DNA from 4 places in the Bradyrhizobium sp. I71 genome. Region 1 is predicted to be linked to each of the others. Evidence: predicted binding sites of a transcription regulator. Region 1 holds the regulator's gene; each other region holds the start of a gene.

The links. The regulator PhoB, encoded in region 1, activates phosphate uptake and scavenging genes when phosphate is short. The targets are predictions, from matches to a motif close to TGTCATNNANCTGTCAT.
Region 2: the regulator PhoB is predicted to act here: its motif matches at 2,741-2,757, upstream of ugpB (sn-glycerol-3-phosphate ABC transporter substrate-binding protein UgpB).
Region 3: the regulator PhoB is predicted to act here: its motif matches at 1,341-1,357, upstream of phnF (phosphonate metabolism transcriptional regulator PhnF).
Region 4: the regulator PhoB is predicted to act here: its motif matches at 1,688-1,704, upstream of phnC (phosphonate ABC transporter ATP-binding protein).

What each region holds. Positions count from the first base shown of each region.
Region 1 is NZ_CP059398.1:2,980,912-2,986,309, forward strand. Features, by position in the region: gene argF (ornithine carbamoyltransferase) at 1-66, opposite strand, end outside; gene FJV43_RS14630 (aspartate aminotransferase family protein) at 66-1,274, opposite strand; gene FJV43_RS14635 (GcrA family cell cycle regulator) at 1,733-2,245, shown strand; gene phoB (phosphate regulon transcriptional regulator PhoB) at 2,486-3,193, opposite strand; gene phoU (phosphate signaling complex protein PhoU) at 3,208-3,924, opposite strand; gene pstB (phosphate ABC transporter ATP-binding protein PstB) at 3,936-4,757, opposite strand; gene pstA (phosphate ABC transporter permease PstA) at 4,754-5,398, opposite strand, start outside.
Region 2 is NZ_CP059398.1:3,354,132-3,359,529, reverse strand. Features, by position in the region: gene ugpE (sn-glycerol-3-phosphate ABC transporter permease UgpE) at 1-439, opposite strand, end outside; gene ugpA (sn-glycerol-3-phosphate ABC transporter permease UgpA) at 439-1,320, opposite strand; gene ugpB (sn-glycerol-3-phosphate ABC transporter substrate-binding protein UgpB) at 1,371-2,687, opposite strand; gene FJV43_RS16290 (CaiB/BaiF CoA-transferase family protein) at 3,079-4,284, opposite strand; gene FJV43_RS16285 (organic hydroperoxide resistance protein) at 4,461-4,886, opposite strand; gene FJV43_RS16280 (MarR family transcriptional regulator) at 5,039-5,398, shown strand, end outside.
Region 3 is NZ_CP059398.1:2,800,981-2,806,378, reverse strand. Features, by position in the region: gene phnE (phosphonate ABC transporter, permease protein PhnE) at 1-446, shown strand, start outside; gene phnF (phosphonate metabolism transcriptional regulator PhnF) at 579-1,307, opposite strand; gene phnG (phosphonate C-P lyase system protein PhnG) at 1,414-1,878, shown strand; gene phnH (phosphonate C-P lyase system protein PhnH) at 1,883-2,491, shown strand; gene FJV43_RS13770 (carbon-phosphorus lyase complex subunit PhnI) at 2,495-3,598, shown strand; gene FJV43_RS13765 (alpha-D-ribose 1-methylphosphonate 5-phosphate C-P-lyase PhnJ) at 3,595-4,485, shown strand; gene phnK (phosphonate C-P lyase system protein PhnK) at 4,493-5,290, shown strand; gene phnL (phosphonate C-P lyase system protein PhnL) at 5,299-5,398, shown strand, end outside.
Region 4 is NZ_CP059398.1:2,807,959-2,813,356, forward strand. Features, by position in the region: gene phnD (phosphonate ABC transporter substrate-binding protein) at 1-712, opposite strand, end outside; gene phnC (phosphonate ABC transporter ATP-binding protein) at 779-1,588, opposite strand; gene FJV43_RS13810 (chloramphenicol acetyltransferase) at 1,762-2,433, shown strand; gene FJV43_RS13815 (alpha-D-ribose 1-methylphosphonate 5-triphosphate diphosphatase) at 2,430-3,623, shown strand; gene FJV43_RS13820 (DUF1045 domain-containing protein) at 3,642-4,340, shown strand; gene FJV43_RS13825 (hypothetical protein) at 4,350-4,937, opposite strand; gene FJV43_RS13830 (selenium-binding family protein) at 5,021-5,398, opposite strand, start outside.

The DNA of each region.
Region 1 (5,398 bases):
CTCCGACAGCGGCAGCTCGTTGATGTCCAAAAAGTGCTTTGGAGCTTTATTGGGCGTCTTGCTCATCAGCTTGCCGCCCGCTTGGTCTGGCTGGACGAGATCGCAGTGCAGGCGCGTTCGAGCCGCCCGACGCTGTCTTCGATCTCCGCCTCGGTAACGATCAAGGGCGGCAGGAAGCGCACGACGTTGTCGCCGGCTCCGACGGTGAGCAATTTTTCGGCGCGCAGCGCCGCGACGAGATCGCCCGAGGGCACCACGGCCTTGATGCCGATCAGGAGCCCCTCGCCGCGCACCTCGCTGACGACATCGTGATGGCGATCGATCACGGAGGCGAGCTTCTGCTTCAGCAGCAGCGACATTTTCTGCACGTGATCGAAGAAGCCGGGCTTGAGCATGACGTCGAGCACGGCGTTCGCAGCCGAGATCGCGAGCGGATTGCCGCCGAAGGTCGAACCGTGCGAGCCCGGCCCCATGCCGCGTGCAGCGTCGGCGGTGGCGAGCACCGCGCCGATCGGGAAACCGCCACCGAGCGCCTTCGCAAGCGACATCACGTCGGGCACGACGCCGGTGCGCTTGTAGGCAAAGAGTTCGCCGGTGCGGCCCATGCCGGTCTGCACCTCGTCGAAGGCGAGCAAGAGGCCGCGCTCGTTGCAGAGCTCGCGCAGTGCCTTCAGGAACGCGGGAGGCGCAGAACGAACGCCGCCCTCGCCCTGGATCGGCTCGATGAGAATACCGGCGGTGTTCAGGCCGATCGCTTTCTTCACGGCTTCCAGATCGCCATGCGGCACCTGGTCGAAGCCGTCCATCGGCGGGCCGAAGCCCTCGAGATATTTTGCAGAACCGGTGGCGGCCAGCGTCGCCAGCGTGCGGCCATGGAAGGCGCCCTCGAATGTGATCATGCGATAGCGCTCAGGATGCCCCTTGGAGAAGTGATGGTGGCGCACCAGCTTGATCACACCTTCAAGCGCCTCGGCGCCGGAATTGCAGAAGAACACGAAGTCCGCAAAACTTTCATTGCACAGACGCGCCGCGAGCTTCTCGCCGTCCGGGCTCTGGAACAGGTTCGACATGTGCCAGAGCTTCGTCGCCTGCTCCTGCAACGCCTTGACCAGCGTGGGATGCGCATGGCCGAGCGCATTCACCGCCACGCCGGAGGTGAAATCGAGATAGCGATCGCCATTGGTCGCGATCAGCCAGCAGCCTTCTCCGCGCTCGAAACCGAGGTCGGCCCTGGCGAAAACGGGGAGCAAATGCGGCGCGGCGCTGTTGGTCATGACGTCACTTGAATGTTGCGGACGGTGTGACGCGTGCATTACGCAACGCACCATTGACCGGCCCGGAAAACGAAACGTGCCGCCTTTTAAGGGCGGCACGTAGGACTATCTTATGCTTGGCAAGACGGGTGTCAATGCCGCCCGGAAAGCCCCGCGAAACGCTGAATCCGTAGTCTTGCGGTGCCGATTTTGCGGGTTTTTCACCACGGAACATGTGGACGCGAGTCGGCGGACTCTTGCGCGGGAGTCACGCCATATTGTAGCGTTTGGACTGTCAGATACGACATCTCGTGCAGCAGTTCTGATCCCTTAAGTCCTCATGTACCGGCGTAAACGTTCGGGCGTCTTGAGCGCGCCCGGCGAGCCTTAAGGGATTCTGGCGGCACGGGTTTTTGAAGGCTTAGGCAATCGCTGCGAAGGCCCCAGGATGGCAGGCGCGCAGCGAGGGAAAGGGTGCAATGACGGTTTTGACCTGGTCCGATGATCGCGTCGAGCAGCTGAAAAAGCTCTGGGAGGCCGGACTTTCGGCCAGCCAGATCGCGGCGGAGCTCGGCAATGTGACCCGCAATGCCGTGATCGGCAAAGTGCACCGGCTCGGCTTGTCCGGCCGCGCCAAGAGCCCTTCATCGGCAGCGCCCCGGCCGCGCAAGGCGCGGCCCGCGCAGCACATGATGCGGGTGACCCGCCCCGTCGCCCGCGGCAACACCGCGCTGGCGCAGGCCTTCGAGGTCGAGGTCGAGGCCGAACCCGTCACCTACGACAATGTGGTGCCGATGAGCCAGCGGCTGTCACTGCTGGAGCTGAACGAGGCGACCTGCCACTGGCCGGTCGGCGACCCCTCGAGCCCGGATTTCTTCTTCTGCGGCGGCAAGGCGCTCTCCGGCCTGCCCTACTGCGCCCAGCATTCGCGCGTGGCGTATCAGCCGGCGGCGGATCGCCGCCGCGCACCGGCGAAGCCGGGCACGCGCTGAGCTCGCGGAATTCTCTGATCAAGACCGCAGCCGTCACACGATGACGGCTCCAATTGCTCGGTGTCATCCCCGCGAACGCGGGGATCCGTAACCACAGGGCGCAATCGTTGCGCGGGATGGTCACTCCGAGTCTTCGCCACACCAGGTCCTGTGGTTATGGATCCCGGGCTCGCGCTACGCGCGCCCCGGGACGACAGCTGAGATTGTGGCCACAGCTGCCAGCAAACAACTCACCCGACCTTACGCCTGCTCCGCCTTCGCAAACCGATCGTCCAGCGCATAGCCGGCGCCACGGACGGTGCGGATCGGATCCTGCTCGCGGCCGAGATTGAGCAGCTTGCGCAGGCGGCCGATATGGACGTCGACGGTGCGCTCGTCGATGTAGATGTCACGGCCCCAGACGCTGTCGAGCAGCTGCTCGCGCGAGAACACACGGCCGGGATGCTCCAGGAAGAACTCCAGCAGACGATATTCGGTCGGGCCGAGATCGATCGGCCGGCCCGAACGCGCCACGCGGCGCTTGTCGCGATCGAGCTCGATGTCGCCATAGGCGAGCACGGTGGCGAGCCGCTCGGGGCTGGCGCGCCTGAGCAGACCCTTCACGCGGGCCAGCAGCTCCGGCACCGAGAACGGCTTGACGATGTAATCGTCGGCGCCGGTCGCAAGACCCCGCACCCGCTCGCTCTCCTCGCCGCGCGCGGTGAGCATGATGATCGGCAGCTGCTTGGTCTCGGGCCGGGTGCGCAGCCGCCGGCACAGCTCGATGCCCGACAGGCCCGGCAGCATCCAGTCGAGCACGATCAGATCGGGAATGTGCTCCTTGAGGCGGGTGTCGGCGTCATCGCCGCGCATCACCGTCTCGACGTCATAGCCGTCGCCTTCGAGGTTGTAGCGAAGAAGCTCGGTGAGAGCTTCCTCGTCCTCAACCACCATAATGCGTGCGCCCATGTTGTCGTCGCTCCTTAGGTATTCGGGATCGTCGTGGCGAAGTTCGTCATGTCGCCCTTCGGCCGCTTGTCGGTGATCGCCTGGCCCTCGATCATGTAGAACACGGTCTCGGCGATGTTGGTGGCGTGGTCGCCGATCCGCTCGATGTTCTTGGCACAGAACATCAAATGGATGCAGAACGAGATGTTGCGCGGATCCTCCATCATGTAGGTGAGGAGTTCGCGGAACAGCGAGGTGCAGATGGCGTCGACTTCCTCGTCGCCCTTCCACACCGCCATCGCTGCCGGCAGATCGTGCGCGGCATAGGCGTCCAGCACCGACTTGACCTGCTGCTGCACGAGGTCAGTCATGTGTTCCAGGCCGCGGAACAGTTTCAGCGGATGAAAATCCGTCTCCAGCGCTGCGACGCGCTTGCCCATGTTCTTGGCGAGATCGCCGATGCGCTCGAGATCGGTCGCGACGCGCATGGCCCCGACGATCTCGCGCAGATCAACGGCCATCGGCTGGCGGCGGGCGATGGTGAGCACGGCGCGCTCCTCGATGCGCTTCTGCAGCGTGTCGAGTTCGGCGTCGGTGGCGACGACGCGCTGACCGAGCGTGACGTCGCGGCGGATCAGCGCGTCGACGGAATCGACGATCATGCGCTCGGCGATGCCGCCCATCTCGGCGACCAGGCGCGTGAGTTCCTGGAGGTCGGTATCGAAAGCCTTTGCGGTATGTTCAGAACCCATGTTCCGTCTCCTCAGCCGAACCGGCCGGTGATGTAATCCTGCGTGCGCCGGTCGCTCGGCGACGTGAATATCTTGCTGGTGTCGTCGAACTCGATCAACTCGCCGAGATACATGAAGGCGGTCTTGTCGGAGACGCGCGCCGCCTGCTGCATGTTATGGGTGACGATCGCGATCGTGTAGTTCTCGGACAATTCCTGGATCAGCTCCTCGACCTTGGCGGTCGAGATCGGGTCGAGCGCCGAGCACGGCTCGTCGAACAGGATCACCTCGGGCCGCACCGCGACGGTGCGGGCAATGCAGAGGCGCTGCTGCTGGCCGCCGGAGAGCGACAGGCCGGAGGCGTTGAGCTTGTCCTTGACCTCGTTCCACAGCGCACCGCCGCGCAGCGCCTTCTCCACGCGACCGTCCATCTCGGACTTCGAGATCTTCTCGTAGAGGCGGATGCCGAAGGCGATGTTCTCGTAGATCGTCATCGGGAACGGGGTCGGCTTCTGGAACACCATGCCGACCCGGGCGCGCAGCAGATTGAGGTCGAGCTTGGGGTCGAGGATGTTGGTGTGGTCGAGCAACAGCTGGCCGGTGGCGCGCTGGCCCGGATAGAGGTCGTACATCCGGTTGAAGATGCGCAGCAGGGTCGACTTGCCGCAGCCGGACGGGCCGATGAAGGCCGTGACGCGATTGGTGCCGAGCGCCAGATTGATGTTCTTCAGCGCATGGTGCTCACCGTAGTAGAAATTGAGGTTGCGCGCGGTGACCTTGGCAGGCGCCTCGGGCAGCGGCTGCGAGCCGGGATGAACGGTCGGCGCGCTTACGGAAATAGACATTTCACTCATTTTGCGGTCCTCTCGGCACCAAGGATGCGGGCGCCAATGTTCAGGGCAAGCACAGTCAGGGTGATCAGCAGCGCCCCGCTCCAGGCGAGTTGCTTCCAGTAGGCGTAGGGGCTCTGCACGAAGTTGTTGATGGTCACCGGCAGGTTGGCCATCGTCTTGTCCAGGCTCAGGCTGAAGAACTGGTTGGACAGCGCGGTGAACAGCAGCGGTGCGGTCTCGCCGGCGACGCGGGCGGTGGCGAGCAGCACGCCGGTGATGAGGCCGGAGCGCGCCGCACGGTAGGCGATGCGCTTGATCACCAGCGAACGCGGCAGGCCGAGCGCGCTGGCGGCTTCACGCAGCGGGTTCGGCACCAGCAGCAGCATGTCCTCCGTGGTGCGCACCACGACCGGGATCACGATCACGGCGAGCGCCAGCGCGCCAGCGATGGCCGAGAAGCCTCGCATCGGCACCACGACCGCACCGTAGATGAACAGGCCGATGATGATCGAGGGCGCCGAGAGCAGGATGTCGTTGATGAAACGGATGACCGAGGTCAGCTTGTCGTTGCGGCCGTATTCGGCAAGATAGGTTCCGGCGAACATGCCGAGCGGCGCGCCGATACCGACGCCGATCGCGGTCATGATCAGCGAGCCGACGAT
Region 2 (5,398 bases), 370 kb from region 1:
CATAGCTGTCGAGCATGTGCAGGTCGGCAACGATCTTGTAGGTCGGATAGATGCGCACCTCGACCGGCAGCATCAACGTGATGAAGATCAGCCAGAAGATCGGCATCCGGAACGGAAAGCGGAAATAGACGATCGCATAGGCCGAGATGATCGAGATCGCGATCTTGCCGACGGCGATCAGCAGCGCCATCACCAGCGAGTTCAGCATCATGTTGCCGACCGGCTCGCGGGTCGAGCCGCTCGTGCCGACGAAAATCGTCTGGTAGTAGGTCTCGAGGAAATGACCGCCCGGCAGCAGCGACATCTGGCCGTTGGCGATCACCGCGTTGTCCTGGGTGGAGGCGATGAAGGCGAGATAGACCGGGAAGGCGACGATCGCGATCCCGATCCACAGGATGATGTGGGCGACGTAGCGCCGGAAGCCCTCTTCCTCGACCATCAGTAGGTCACCTTGCGTTCGACGAAGCGGAACTGGATGCCCGTCAGCACGATGACCATGATCATCAGGATCACCGACTGTGCCGCAGAGCTGCCGAGATTTCCGCCGAGCAGGCCGTCGGTATAGACCTTGTAGACCAGCGTCTCGGTCGACTTGCCGGGGCCGCCCCGGGTCATGGTGTCGATGATGCCGAACGTATCGAAGAAGGCGTAGACGATGTTGACGACCAGGAGGAAGAAGATGGTCGGCGACAGCAGCGGGAAGGTCACGGTCCAGAACCGCCGCATCGGGCGCGCGCCGTCGATCGCGGCGGCCTCGAGCACGCTTCGAGGGATGCTCTGCAGGCCGGCGAGGAAGAACAGGAAATTGTAGGAGATCTGCTTCCAGGCGGCGGCGAGGATGATCAGCGCCGCGGCCTGGTCGCCGTCGAGCAGCGGATTCCAGTCGATGCCGAGGGCCCGCAGATAGCGCGAGAGCACGCCCAGCGAGGGATGCAGCATGAAGATCCAGAGCACGCCGACGACCGGCGGCGCTACCGCATAGGGCCAGATCAGCAGCGTGCGGTAGAGCATCGAGCCGCGCAGCGGCTTGTCCGCCATCACGGCGAGCAGCAGCGCGAACGACAGCGACGACACCGCGATCGCGAACGAGAAGAAGAAGGTGCGCAGGATCGCCTCGAAATAGGCGGGCTCCTTGAACAGGTCGATATAGTTCTCGAACCAGACGAAGCTGGTCGAGAGGCCGAAGGCGTCCTGGAGCAGGAAGGACTGGATCACCGCCTGCAAGGCCGGCCAGTAGAAGAAAATCAGGACGATCGCGAGCTGCGGCGCAACCAGCGCGTAGGGCAACAGCTTGGATTGGAAGATGGCTTGCTTTTGCATGATGCCCGCAGCAGCGGCAGGCCGGCTTCACCGGCCTGCCGCTTGTCGCCTTACTTCACGGCGGTCTTTTCGAACTGCCGCAGCATGGTGTTGCCGCGCTCGACGGCCGCATCCAGCGCCTGCTTGGCGGTCTTCTTGCCGGCCAGCGCCTGCTCGATCTCTTCCGCCCAGACGTCGCGGAGCTGCACCATGTTGCCGAGGCGCAGGCCGCGAGAGTTCTCGGTCGGCTCCTTGTTGGTCAGCTCGAGCAGCGGGGTCTCGAGATAGGGCTGGTCCTTGTAGAAGCCTTCGGCCTTGGCCTTCTCATAGGCCGCCTTGGTGATCGGCAGATAGCCCGAGGACTTGTGGATATAGACCTGGCGATCGGTGTCCGAGAGGAAGGTCAGGAATTTCGCGACGCCCTTGTATTCGTCGGCCGACTTGCCGCCCATGATCCAGAGCGAGGCGCCGCCGATGATCGAGTTCTGCGGCGCGCCCTTCACGTCGGGATAATAGGGCATCGGCACCGCGGTGAAGGCGAACTTGGCCTGCGCCTTGACGTTGCCGAAGAACGCCGACGAGGTCAGGTAGAGCGGGCATTCGCCCGACGTGAAGCGGCCTTCGCCGGTGTTGGTGCGGCCGGCATAGTCGTAGGTCTTGTCCTTCTGGAGCTCGACCAGATTTTCGAGATGCTTGACCTGGAGCGGTCCGTTGAAGGAGAGCACGGTGTCGAAGCCGTCGAGGCCGTTGGCCTTGGTCGAGAGCGGCACGTTGTGCCAGGCGGAGAGCTGTTCGAGATTGACCCAGGTGACCCAGGAGTTCGAGAAGCCGCAGGTCGCGTGGCCGGCCGCCTTCAGTTTCTTGGCGGCATCGAACACTTCGGGCCAGGTCTTCGGGATCTCGACATTCGCCTTCTTCAGCTCGTCGAGATTGACCCACATGACGGTCGACGACGAGTTGAAGGGGAAGGACAGCATCTCGCCCTTCGAGGTCGAATAATAGCCGGTGATCGCGGGCAGATAGGCCTTCGGATCGAACTTCTCGCCGGTCTCTGCCATCAGCTTGTAGACCGGCTTCACGGCGCCGGTCGCGGCCATCATGGTGGCGGTGCCGACCTCGAACACCTGCATGATGTGCGGCGCGTTGCCGGCGCGGAACGCCGCGATGCCGGCGTTCATCGTGTCGGCGTAGTTGCCCTTGTAGGTCGGGATCACCTTGTAGTCGCTCTGCGCGGCGTTGAAGTCGCTGGCGAGCTTGACGATGACATCGTTGTTGGCACCGGTCATCGCGTGCCACCACTGGATTTCGGTCACAGCCAGGGCCGGCGAAGCCGACAAGCCGACCGTGAGTGCAAATGCGGCAGCCGCACCAAAATGTCGAAGAGCCATCAAGAAACCTCCCTTGCCCGTCACTGAAGAAGCGCTTGCGCTAGCAGCGCCATATGACGTTCACATGACTGTGTAAGCGGCCGAAACGAAAGCGGCAAGCGCTTGAAAAGGAAAGCGGTCAAATAGGCGAAGCCGTGCGCGCACTCCTCCGCCCACGCTGCACATGCGCAGTCCGCGCCGCAGTGCGGCATCGTTGTGTGACGCTGACGGTCAGGCCGCGGGCTCCAAACCTCTCCCGCTTTGCGGGAGAGGTCGGCGCGCAGCGCCGGGTGAGGGCTTTATCCTCTGGGGATTGTCCCGTCGCGGAGACACCCTCTCCTCGGCCCTCCCCCGCAAGCGGGCGAGGGAGCTCACTTGCGGTGCCGCTCGCGATCTTATTTGATCGCGCCACTCAGCGCTTGCGCTCGGGGCCGCAGACCGTGCCGTTCTCGACCATCGCGTCGATCTCGGCCTTGGAGTAGCCGAACTCGCCGAGCACCTCCGCCGCGTGCTGGCTGAATTTCGGCGGCAGGCGGCGCAGGCTCGGCTTTGAGCGATCGAGCCGGATCGGCGAGGCGACGCCCTTGTACCAGTCCTTCTCGATAATATCGCCGCGCGCGATCGTGTGCGGATTCGTCAACGCCTGGTCGATCTTCTGCACGGGGCCGGCGGGCAGGCCTGCCGCGAGCAGGCGATTGCACAGCGGCTCAGCCTCGTGCTGGCTGAACACGGCGGCAAGCTCGGCACGCAGCGCCTCGCGATTGGCGATACGGTCCTTGTTGCGGGCAAAGCGCGGGTCGGTGCCGAGCTCGGGCTTGCCGATCTCCTTGGCGAGCTTGCGGAAGGTGCCGTCATTGCCGACGCCGATGAAGATGTTGTCGGTCTTGGTCGGGAAGATCGCGTAGGGCACGAGGTTCGGGTGCTCGTTGCCGGTGAGGCTCGGCGGCTTGCCATGCATGAAATAGTTCGCGGTGTGCGGATGCATGATGGCAAGGCCGGTCTCGTACAGCGTCGTCTCCAGGAACTGGCCCTTGCCGGAGCGCTGCCGCTCCGAAAGCGCCATCAGGATGCCGATCGCCGCATAGAGTCCGGTGGTGATGTCGACCAGCGGCACGCCGATCCGCATCGGCCCGCTCTCGGGCGAGCCGGTCGCCGCGATCATGCCGGTCATGGCCTGGATGATGGCGTCATAGCCGGGGTTGCCGCCGCGCGGGCCGTCGGCACCGAAACCGCAGATCCGGCAATGCACGAGGCGCGGGAATTTTTCGCGCAAGCTCTCGTTGCCGATGCCCCATTTCTCCAGCGTGCCCGGCTTGAAATTCTCGATCAGGACGTCGGCCGTCTCCAGCATCTTGAGCAGCACCGCGCGGCCGCCCTCGGAGCCGAGGTCGAGGCCGATCGAGCGCTTGTTGCGGTTGATGCCGACGAAATAGGCCGCGTCCTCCTCGTGGAAGGGAGGGCCCCATTCGCGCACCTCGTCGCCCGCGGGCGGCTCGACCTTGATCACGTCGGCGCCATGGTCGGCGAGGATCTGGGTGCAGTAGGGACCGCCGAGCACGCGCGTGAGATCGACGACGCGCAGTCCGCTCATGGCACCTAGGGCGGCTTGAGAACTCATGCCTTCGCTTCTCCTGTGTCGAGGTTTGATCACAGGCCTAGCGAGGTTCGTGCACGCCAGCAATGCCCCTCCGGGTAAGGGGCGTATGCGCCGCTGCGCGCAATCCCGCAGAATGGCAAATCAGGGGAAACGGCCGGCCCGAGGGGGATCCCGGGCCAGCCCATCCGCACTCCCGATCAGACGACCGTCAGGCGAACGTCGACATTGCCGCGCGTGGCATTGGAGTAGGGGCACACCTGATGCGCCTTTTCGACCAGCGCCTCGGCCTCGGCGCGGGCAAGGCCCGGCAGCGAGACGGCCAGGTCGATGTCGAGGCCGAAGCCGCCCTCGGAGCGCGGGCCGATGCCGACGGTCGAGGTGACGGAGGCGTCGGCCGGCACCTTCGGGCCGCCCTGCGAAGCCACGAACTTCATCGCGCCGATGAAGCAGGCGGCATAGCCGGCCGCGAACAGCTGCTCGGGATTGTTGCCGGCGCCGCCACCGCCGCCGAGCTCCTTCGGCGTGGTGAGCTTGACGTCGAGCGCGCCGTCGAGGGTCGCGGCATGGCCGTCGCGGCCGCCGGTGGCTTTTGCGCTGGTCTTGTAGAGGACGTTCACGGACATTGTGGTCTCCCTGATCTTGGGTGGGTGCGATCTTTATTGCAGGCAATTAGATTGTGCGCAATTGAAAATGCGACGTCTCACATTTAATTGTTCGCAATTGAATGTGGCGCCGACCGGCCCCACAATGCCGCCGAACCTCGTGAGATTCTGCAATGGCCCGGAAACCATCGGTAGCGGACGCGCCGCTGCGGCTCGACAACCAGATCTGCTTTGCGGTCTATTCCGCAGCGCATGCCTTCAACCGCGTCTACAAGCCGCTGCTCGACCGGCTCGGCCTGACCTATCCGCAATATCTGGTGATGCTGGTGCTGTGGGAGCGCGACGACGTGCCGGTCAAGGACATCGGCGAGAAGCTGTTCCTGGATTCGGGCACGCTGACGCCGCTGCTCAAGCGGCTCGAGGCCGCCCACCTCGTCAAGCGCACCCGCTCGCGCGAGGACGAGCGTCAGGTGCTGATCGCGCTGACGCCGCAGGGATACGCGCTCAAGGAAAAGGCCCGCGCCGTGCCGCAG
Region 3 (5,398 bases), 180 kb from region 1:
ATACGCTGATCTGGGCGCTGGTGTGGATCAACGTGGTCGGGCTCGGCCCGTTCGCCGGCGTGCTCGCCATCGCGGTGTCGGATTTCGGCGCCTTCGGAAAGCTGTTCTCGGAGGCGTTCGAGGGCGCCGACCGGAAGCAGGTCGAGGGCATCCGCGCCTCCGGCGGCAGCGCGCTGCACGAGATCCGCTTCGGCCTGTTGCCGCAGGTCCTGCCCGTCATCGCCGGCCAGGTGCTCTACTTCATCGAATCGAACACCCGCTCGGCCACCATCATCGGCATCGTCGGCGCCGGCGGCATCGGCCTCCAGCTCGCCGAGCAGATCCGCGTGCTGGAATGGCAGAAGGTCTCGTTCCTGATCCTGATGATTTTGGTTGCGGTGGCCGCGATCGATTTCATCTCGGGCAAGCTGCGCTTTGCGATCATCGGCAGGCGGGCTGTGGCGTGATCGGCGATGCCGTAGGGTGGGCAAGGCGCAGCGTGCCCACCCTTTCTACCGAGAACAGGATAGAGGGTGGGCACGGCGCAAGTGCGCCTTTGCCCATCCTACGGCACTCTCCCACAAGGGGAGAGGGAAGAGCTACGACTCCACCAGAAATTCCACCCGTTCCGCCGCGAAGCGCGAGTGCTTTGTCAGCAGCGGCTTGCCCGTGAGATCGTTGTCGGTGGCATCGACCACCAGGATCGGCCGGCCCAGCGCCAGATCGAGCCGTGAGGCATCGGTCGCATCGACGATGCCGGCCGTGATTCGGGTCGCGCCGCGGCGATAGTCGCGCACGCCGTAATGCGCGAGAAGCTTGGTCATCGAGCGCGTCGCCGCGAACACGGCGCCGGCGTCCGGAAACCGTTCCGCCGACAGCCAGGTGGTGGACACGCAGATCGGCGTGCGGTCGGCGAGGCGGATCGCCTCGATCCGCATCAAAGGCGCGCCGGTCTTCAGTCCCAGCTCCCGCGCGAGCTCGCGCGTCGCGACATCGTCGGTCGCATCGATCAGCCGCCCATGCGGTTCCCGGCCGCCCGCACCGACGATCTCGGAAAAACGCGTGCGCGAGCGCAGCGGATAGGCGAGCTTCTGCGCCTCGACATAGGTTCCGCTGCCGCGCTCGGCCCGCACCAGGCCGCGCTCGGCGAGCGCAGCCAGCGCACGCCGCACGGTGTGGCGGTTGACGCGATAGGTTTCGGCGATCTCCATCTCGCCCGGCAGCTTGTCGCCGGCCGCAAAGCGGCCGTCGGCGATGCCGCGCTCGATGCCGTCGGCAACGAGGCGCCATAGCGCGACGCCCGAGGAGGCTGTGTCCTGCATGCTCATGTCGCGGGAAACCTACCCCAGAAATCACATCATTGTCACGAAACAGTCATGGCGTATCCGTATGAAGTTGTCTATTATCATAGACAACTTCGATGCGGCAAGTTCGGTGGACCAGGTGACGCAGCACAACAATCAGCAAGCCCAGCGCAGAGCCGCGATGGCGGTGCTGGCGCAAGCGGAGGCGGGCGAGATCGCCGCTCGCCTCCGCAACTTGGCCCTTCCGGCCCATCAGGATCTGCGGGCGCCCGAAAACGGCCTCGTCATGCTGCGCGGCCGGGTCGGCGGCGACGGCGCGCCGTTCAATCTCGGCGAGGCGACGGTGTCGCGTGCCGCGGTGCGGCTTGCGAGCGGCGAGGTCGGGTTCGGCTACACGCTCGGCCGTGACGGAGACAAGGCGCGGCTGATCGCGTTGTGCGATGCGCTGGTCCAGTCCCGTGATTACGGCGGCGCGGTGGAGCGGGGTGTCATCGCGCCCTTGCGAGAGCAGCTTATGATTCGGCGCAAGCAGGCGGCGGCCGAGACCGCCGCGACGAAGGTTGATTTCTACACCATGGTGCGCGGTGAGGGCTGAGATCATGACCACGATTGCGGAACTGCCGCCGGGTTTTGCCGACAAGGTGCTGTCGGCACAATCGACCTTTCGCTCCGTTATGGACGCCATGGCGCGGCCGGGCTCGGTTCAGCGCATCGTGCCGATGGCGGGGGCGCCGGGGCCGATGATGCGCGGCACCGCCGCAATCGCGCTCACGCTGTTCGACCACGACACGCCGCTCTGGCTCGATGCGCGGATGGTGGAGAGCTCCGACCTGGTGAAATGGCTGAAATTTCATACCGGCGCGCCGGTGGTGCGGGATTGTTCGATCGCGAGCTTTGCGCTGATCAGCGACGGCACGGCGCTTCCGCCGTTCGACCGGTTTGCGCTCGGGACGAGCGAATATCCGGATCGTTCGACGACGGTGATCATTCAGGTCGACAGCCTTGCCTCCGGGCGCAGCTTCGAGCTGCGCGGCCCCGGCATCGACGGGGTCGCGACGCTGCAGGCGTCGATCAGGCCTTTCGACCTGTTCGAGCGCCTGCGGATCAACGAGGCGCTGTTTCCGCGGGGCATCGACGTGGTGCTGGTCGCCGATGACGCCGTGGTTGCGATCCCGCGCACCACGCGCGTCGTGAACAAGGGAAGCTGAAGCATGTATGTCGCAGTCAAGGGCGGCGAACGCGCCATCGAGAACGCCCATCGCCTGCTCGCGCATAAGCGGCGCGGCGACCAGAGCGTTCCGGAGGTCACGCTCGACCAGATCTCCGAGCAGCTCGGCCTCGCCGTCGACCGCGTCATGAGCGAAGGCTCGCTCTACGATCGCGAGCTCGCGGCGCTCGCAATCAAGCAGGCGCGCGGCGATCTGATCGAGGCGATCTTCCTGGTCCGCGCCTTCCGCGCCACCCTGCCGCGCTTCGGCACCAGCGAGCCGGTCGACACCGGCGCCATGCGGGTGCAGCGGCGCGTGTCCTCGACCTTCAAGGACATTCCCGGCGGGCAGATCCTCGGGCCGACCTTCGACTATACCCATCGCCTGCTCGACCCCTCGCTCGCCGAAGGCTTCGTTCCCGACGCGCCAGCGACGGCTGAAGCGCCCACCGCGCCAACGCCGCGCGTGACCGACATTCTCGGACGCGACGGGCTGATCGAATCCTCGCCCCAAGCCGAGGACGGCGCCAGCGTCGGCGATCTTACCCGTGAGCCGCTGAACTTCCCGGCGGATCGCGACCTGCGCCTGCAGAACCTTGCGCGCGGCGACGAAGGCTTCCTGCTGGCGATGGGCTATTCCACCCAGCGCGGCTATGGCCGCAACCACCCCTTCGCGGGCGAGATCCGCTTCGGCGAGGTCGAGGTCGAATTCATCGCGGAAGACGCCGGCTTCGCCGTGCCGCTCGGCTCGATCGAACTGACCGAGTGCCAGATGGTCAACCAGTTCAAGGGTTCTGCGACGGAAGCGCCGTGCTTCACTCGCGGCTACGGTCTTGCCTTCGGCCAGAGCGAGCGCAAGACCATGTCGATGGCGCTGGTCGATCGCGCATTGCGGGCCCGCGAGCTCGGCGAGGAGGCACTCGCCCCTGCGCAAGACGAAGAATTCGTGATGTCGCATTCGGACAACGTCCAGGCGACCGGTTTCGTCGAGCATCTGAAGCTGCCGCACTATGTCGACTTCCAGTCCGAGCTCGGCTTGTTGCGCAAGCTGCGGCAGGAGTTCGCGGATGCCAATGCGCCTGATGCCATGAAGGAAGCCGCGGAATGAACGCGCCCGCCTACAACTTCGCCTATCTCGACGAGCAGACCAAGCGGATGATCCGCCGTGCGATCCTGAAGGCGATCGCCATTCCCGGCTATCAGGTGCCGTTCGCCAGCCGCGAAATGCCGATGCCCTATGGCTGGGGCACCGGCGGCGTGCAGGTCACCGCCGCGATCCTCGGTCCCCAGGACGTGCTGAAGGTGATCGACCAGGGCTCCGACGACACCACCAACGCGATCTCGATCCGAAAGTTCTTCGCCAAGACCGCGGGCGTTGCGACGACGACCGCGACGGCGGAGGCGACGGTGATCCAGACTCGTCACCGCATCCCGGAGATGGCGCTGAGGGAAAACCAGGTGCTGGTCTATCAGGTGCCGATCCCCGAGCCGTTGCGTTTCCTCGAGCCGCGCGAGACCGAGACGCGGCGCATGCACGCGCTCGCCGAGTACGGCCTGATGCACGTGAAGCTCTACGAGGACATCGCCCGCTTCGGCCACATCGCGACCGCCTACGCCTATCCGGTGAAGGTGAACGCGCGCTACGTGATGGATCCGTCCCCGACGCCGAAATTCGACAATCCCAAGATGGACAATTCTCCCGCGCTGCAATTGTTCGGCGCCGGCCGCGAGAAGCGCATCTACGCGATCCCGCCCTATACGCAGGTGGTCTCGCTCGATTTCGAGGATCACCCGTTCGAGCCCTACCGCTTCAACGCGCCCTGCGCGCTCTGCGGGGCGGAAAATTCCTATCTCGATGAGATCGTCACCGACGACAAGGGCGGGCGGATGTTCGTCTGCTCGGACACCGATTATTGCGAGGGCCGCCAGGCCGCCGGCCATCACGGCAGTCTCAGCGCTGCGCCGTACAGGGAAAAGGCGGGCTCACATGGTTGATCAAGGCTTGGCCGATCTCGATACACTTGAAAACGACCAGCCGCTGCTGGTGGCGGAGTCCCTCAGCAAGTCCTTCGGTCGCATCGCCGCCTGCCGCGACGTCTCCTTCGCGCTCTATCCCGGCGAGGTGCTGGCGATCGTCGGCGAGTCGGGCTCGGGCAAGTCGACGCTTCTGCAGATGCTGTCGGGCCAGCTGGCACCGAGCGCCGGCCATGTGTCCTACCGGATGCGCGACGGCGTCACGCGCGATCTTACGACGCTGGGTGAAGCCGAGCGGCGCTTCCTGTTCCGCACCGATTGGGGTTTTGTGCACCAGGACCCCGCGCAGGGTCTGCGCATGGCGGTCTCGGCCGGTGCCAATGTCGGCGAGCGGCTGATGGCGGTGGGGTGGAACCACTACGGCCGCATCCGCGAGACCGCGTCGGACTGGCTCACCCGCGTCGAGATCGACGTCGCGCGCATCGACGATGCTCCCCGCACCTATTCCGGCGGCATGCGGCAGCGTCTTCAGATCGCCCGCAACCTCGTCACCGAGCCGCGGCTGGTGTTCATGGACGAGCCGACCGGCGGCCTCGACGTGTCGGTGCAGGCGCGCCTGCTCGATCTCGTGCGCAGTCTCGTCGCCGAGCTGCATCTCGCCGTCATCATCGTCACCCACGATCTCGCGGTCGCGCGCCTCCTGTCGCATCGCGTGATGGTGATGAAGGGCGGCCGCGTCATCGAGACCGGTCTCACCGACCAGGTGCTCGACGATCCCCGCGAACCCTATACGCAACTTCTCGTCTCCTCGATTCTCCCGCCATGAGCTTTTCGATGACCGCCATGATCGACGTTGCCGATGCCCAGAAGACCTTTACGATGCACTTGCAAGGCGGCATCGAGCTGCCGGTCGTGCGCGGCGTGACGTTCCAAG
Region 4 (5,398 bases), 170 kb from region 1:
GTGCCGACTTGTGGACGATGCGGAAGTCGTCCTTCTTCATCGCCGAGCCGTCGGCATTCTTCAGCATGCCCTTGGTCAGCATTTGGGCCAGCGTCGAATCGTCGTCGGTGGTCCACTGGTTGGCCGCGACGTCGACCGTTCCCTGCGCCAGCGCCAGCATCGCGTTCTCGTGGCTGCCGGTGAAGACGACCTTGCTGAAATAGGTGTCGGCGTCGTGGATGCCCATCTTGTCGAGCTCGAAGCGCGGCACGTTGTTGCCCGACGTCGAGTTCGGATCGACCAGGCCGAGGTTCTTGCCCTTGAGGTCGTCGATCTTCTTGTAGGCGCTGTTCGCCTTGACGAAGAACACCGAATAATAGCCGGTGGAGCCGTCGGCGTTGATGTCGTTGGCGAAAGCGTCGGTCTTGACGCCGGTGAGGCGGGCGCGGGCGAACGAAGCCGAGCCGTAGCTCGCAATATGGATGTTGCCGGCGCGCTGGCCTTCGATCACGGCGGCGTAGTCGTTGGCGATGCGCAGCGTGACCTTCACGCCCAGTTCCTTGGAGAGATAGGTCATGAACGGCGCCCAGCGCTCGGTGACGCCCGAGGCGTTCTCGGCCGGCACGACCGCGAAGGTCAGCTCGGGATATTTGGTCTTCCAGTCGCTCGCCGAGGCGGAGGCCGTGAACGCGAGCGCGGCGGCGCCGGCAAGGACTAGTCTGCGAGTGATCATGATACCCTCTTCATCGGTTGGGGTCGGTTGACGCAAGAACTTGCAATTCAAAGGATGCGCCGCGGCTCAGGCCGCAGCGGCCGTTCCGAGCGCCGGGACGCCGGCGGACGCGGGCACAGGCATGCCACCCATGGCCTCGTTGGCCTCGAGATCGTAGAGCTCGCGCGCAACCTGGTCGGTCAGCGCGGACGGCGCGCCGTCGAACACCACGCGGCCCGCGGCCATGCCGATCAGGCGGTCGCAATAGCTGCGGGCGAGATCGAGCGAATGCAGGTTGCAGAGCACGGTGATGCCGAAATGCTTGTTGATGCGCAGCAGCGCATCCATCACGATCTTGGTGTTGCGCGGGTCGAGCGAGGCGATCGGCTCGTCGGCCAGAATAATATCGGGCTGCTGCACCAATGCGCGGGCGATCGCCACGCGCTGCTGCTGGCCGCCCGAGAGCTGATCGGCGCGCTGGGCGGCGAGCGAGGCGATGTCGAACTGTTCCAGTGCGGACATCGCCAGCGCCTTGTCCTGCTCGGGCCAGGCCTGCAGCAGCGAGCGCCAGGCCGGCATCGTCGCGAGGCGTCCCATCAGCACATTGGTGAGCACGTCGAGCCGGCCGACCAGGTTGAACTGCTGGAAGATCATGGCCGAACGGGCACGCCACTGCCGCAGCTCCTTGCCGCGCAACGCGGTGACGTCGAGGCCGTCGAACAGGATGCGGCCCTGCGACGGTGTCGCAAGGCGGTTGATCGTCCGCAACAATGTCGACTTGCCGGCGCCCGAGCGCCCGATTACACCGACGAAGCCGCCGGGGGAAACCTCAAACGAAGCGTCGTCCACCGCGGCTTTCACGCCGAAGCGACACGTCAGACCATCGACCACCAGCATGCAGGGCTCCAGAGTAGCTGGAGGCAACCGCTAACGTCCATGCTTAACACTTGTGTGACAGCGCCGTTGCAGTGCGGCGATCCTGCGCGCTTCATCCCCTGTCATCTCGCCGTCATGACACCGTCATCAAGCCGCTCGAAGAGGAACGCCCGCCCTCGCAGCTCGGATGCAACATGGCCGCCAAAGCTCTTTCGGTTCAGCCGACCATCGACCCCTCGGCCAAACTGCATGAGACCCGGCTCGGCGCCTATACCGAGGTTGGCGCGCGCACGATCCTGCATGAAGTGGCGATGGGCGATTACTCCTATGTCGTCAACGATTCGCAGATCACCTACACCACCATCGGAAAGTTCTGCTCGATCGCGGCGATGACGCGCATCAATCCCGGCAACCATCCGATGCACCGCACGACACAGGCGCACTTCACCTACCGCTCCAGCGCCTATTTCGAGGGTGAGAGCGACGATGCCGAGTTCTTCGACTGGCGGCGCCAGCATCATATCCATATCGGCCACGACGTCTGGATCGGCCATGGCGCGATCGTGTTGCCGGGTCGCAACATCGGCACCGGCGCGGTGATCGCCGCCGGCGCCATCGTCACCAAGGACGTGCCGGCCTACACCATCGTCGCCGGCAATCCGGCCCGTATCGTGCGGCGACGGTTCTCGGAGGAGATCGCCGGGCGCCTTGCGAAGCTCGCCTGGTGGGACTGGGATCACGACAAATTGCGCGAGGCGCTGCCCGATTTCCGCAAGCTCGGGATTGAACATTTTCTTTCGACATACGAAGCACGGGCGAGCTCTCTCACCAATCCCCCTGCCAGCAAACGAAGCGCGATCGCGTGACAGACATATTCCTCGAAGGCGGCCGGGCCCTGATCGGCGCCGAATTCGCCGAAACCTCGCTTCTCGTGTCCGGAACGGATATTGCACAGGTCGATGCTTCGCGCGGCCGTTCGCGGCTGGCGATCGATGCCCGCGACCTGCTGGTGCTGCCCGGCATCGTCGATTTGCATGGCGATGCCTTCGAGCGACAGATGATGCCGCGCGCCGGCGTCGATTTTCCGATCGACGTCGCGCTCGCCGACAGCGACCGCCAGGCGATCGGCAACGGCATCACCACCGTCTTTCACGCCACGACCTGCTCCTGGGAGCCGGGCCTGCGCAGCGCCGACAATGCGCGCGGCCTGATGGAGGCGATCGAGCGGCAGCGTCCGCAATTCGCCGCCGACACCCGCTTCCATCTGCGGCACGAGACCTACAATCTCGACGCCGAGGCCGAGATCGCCCAGTGGCTCGCCGAGGGCCGCGTCGACCTGTTCGCCTTCAACGACCACATGGACGGCACCGTCGCCGACATGTCCAAGCCGCGCAAGCGCAACCGCATGGTGGAGCGCACTGGCCTTTCGAGCGAGGAATTCGACCGGCTGGTCGAGCGCGTGGTTTCGCGCGCCGATGAGGTGCCCGCTTCGGTGTCGCGCCTCGCCGCTTCTGCCCGCGCGGCCGAGGTGCGGATGCTCTCGCACGACGACGCGACGCCGGCGATGCGCCGGGAATTTCGCGAGCTCGGCGCTGACATCGCGGAGTTTCCGATCAACGAGGAGACGGCCCGGGCGGCGGCAAGCCACGGCGATGCCATCGTCTATGGCGCGCCGAACGTCGTGCGCGGCGGCAGCCACACCGGCTGGACCAAGGCCTCCGACATGATCGCCAAGGGGCTCTGCTCGGTGCTGGCCTCGGATTATTATTATCCCGCGCAGCTGCTCGCCGCGTTCCGGCTCGCCGCCGATGGCGTGGTGCCGCTGGCACAGGCCTGGGATCTGGTCTCCGCCGGCCCGGCGCGCGCGACCGGCCTTGCCGATCGCGGCATGCTCGCGGAGGGACGCCGCGCCGACATTCTCCTCGTCGACGACAGCGTGAAGCTGCGGCCGCGGCTGATCGCGGTGATCTCAGGCGGCAAGCTCGTGCATCTCACCGACGCGACAAGGCTGCTCACTGCTGTGGCGGCGCCGCGCGAGGCTGTCGCCGCGGCTTAAATTGGCTATGCTGAGGTGATGACAGGTTTCCCCCGCTACGCGATCTATTTTGCCGCCGGCGCCGACGGCGCCCTCTCCCGCTTCGGCGCCGAGCTGCTCGGCTATGACGCCCACACGGGCGACGAGGTGCCGTTTCCGCCCGAGGCGCTGCAGATTGCTCCGGACTGGCGCGACATCACCGCCGATCCCCGCAAATACGGCTTTCACGCCACGCTGAAGGCGCCGATGGCGCTGGCATCGGGCAGGACCGAGGCCGAGCTCATGGCGGCCTGCGCGACGTTCGCCGGCCAATCGCGGACAATTCCAGTGATCCGGCCCGTCGTCGATACCATCAGCGGCTTCATTGCCGTCATTCCCGCCGAGCCGGTTGACGAGATTCAGCAATTTGCCGCCGATTGCGTCCGTGAATTCGACTCCTTCCGCGCGGTTCTCACCGCGGAAGATCGTGCGCGGCGCAAGCCCGAAAAACTCACCGAGCGGCAGCGCGATTATCTCGACCGTTGGGGCTACCCTTACGTGATGGAGGAATTCCGCTTCCACATGACGCTCACCGGCCGGCTGGATGCAGAGCGCCGCGGGCCGATTCTGGAGATGTTACGGGCCCGGTTTGCGTCGCTTCGTCTCGGCGCGCTGGCGATCGACCGCCTCGCACTGTTCAAGCAGGACGAGGCGAAGGGTCGTTTCCGCATCGTCGGCGAGTGGGCGCTGACGCGATAGGCCTCACAGTCAGCTCGCAAGATTGAAGGCGAGCGCCACGGCGCCGACCAGGACGAGGCTGGTCGCCCAGACCGCATCCAGATTGAACCAGCTTCGCGAGACGAACCTCAACCCCAGATAACGGTAGACCAGCCAGGCCAGACACCCGCCGGCGCTGACCATGGCGGCAACGTGCACCAGGGACACCAGCGCCGCCATCCCGACGCTTGCCTTCATCAACTCGCCCGCCGCCTCATGTCCGGCATCGAGCTCGAAGGCCTGGCAAAGCCCAAGATAGATCGGCACGAGCATCAAGGCGGCGCCGTGCGCAATGGCGACGGCAAACGACCAGAGCACCAATTGCGTCGGCGGAATTCGTGCCAGCGCGCGGGGATGGCGCCGAACGATCAACCGATAGACGCCGAAGCCGATGACGAGAAGGCTCGCGACTAGCTGGATCGGACGCTGCCACTCCGCCAGCACGAGCAGGAACGCGAATGGCAGCAGCACGAGAAACGTTGCGAGCAGATGCCCGGCGGACAGGGCCCACAAGGCGCGGAAAAGCGCACGCGGGCTCTTGTCCATGAGCCCGGCCGAAACGGCGAGCGGCCAGCCCATGCCCGGATTGACCCCGTGGTAGAGACCGCTCGCAACAAGCGCGAGCCACAGCCAGCCGAGTGCCGGGCTCGCGTGCTCCCAATCTAGACCGACGGATAGCAAAAGGAATCCGTCGAACAATCGCCGCCCTCGAGCCTGATCTGGTGCGCACGATATCCGTCGGGGAAGCTCACGAAATAATCCTTGTCGAGCTCAAGGCCGCCATTGCGACCGACATTGGCCATGACCTCCACGCCCGGAACTCCATCAGGATAGAACTGGTCATCCCAGGTGGAATAGAGCGAGTTGGTCCAGTAAACGCGCCTGCCGTCGCGGCTGATCTCGACCATCTGCGGACCCGCCGCAAATGCCTTGCCGTTCGGATGAGGCGTGCGGCGCGCGATACCGCCGATGTGGACCGAGCCCGCAAGCTTCGGCTTGCGCGGATCACTGACGTCGTACTGGCGCATTTCACCCGTGCC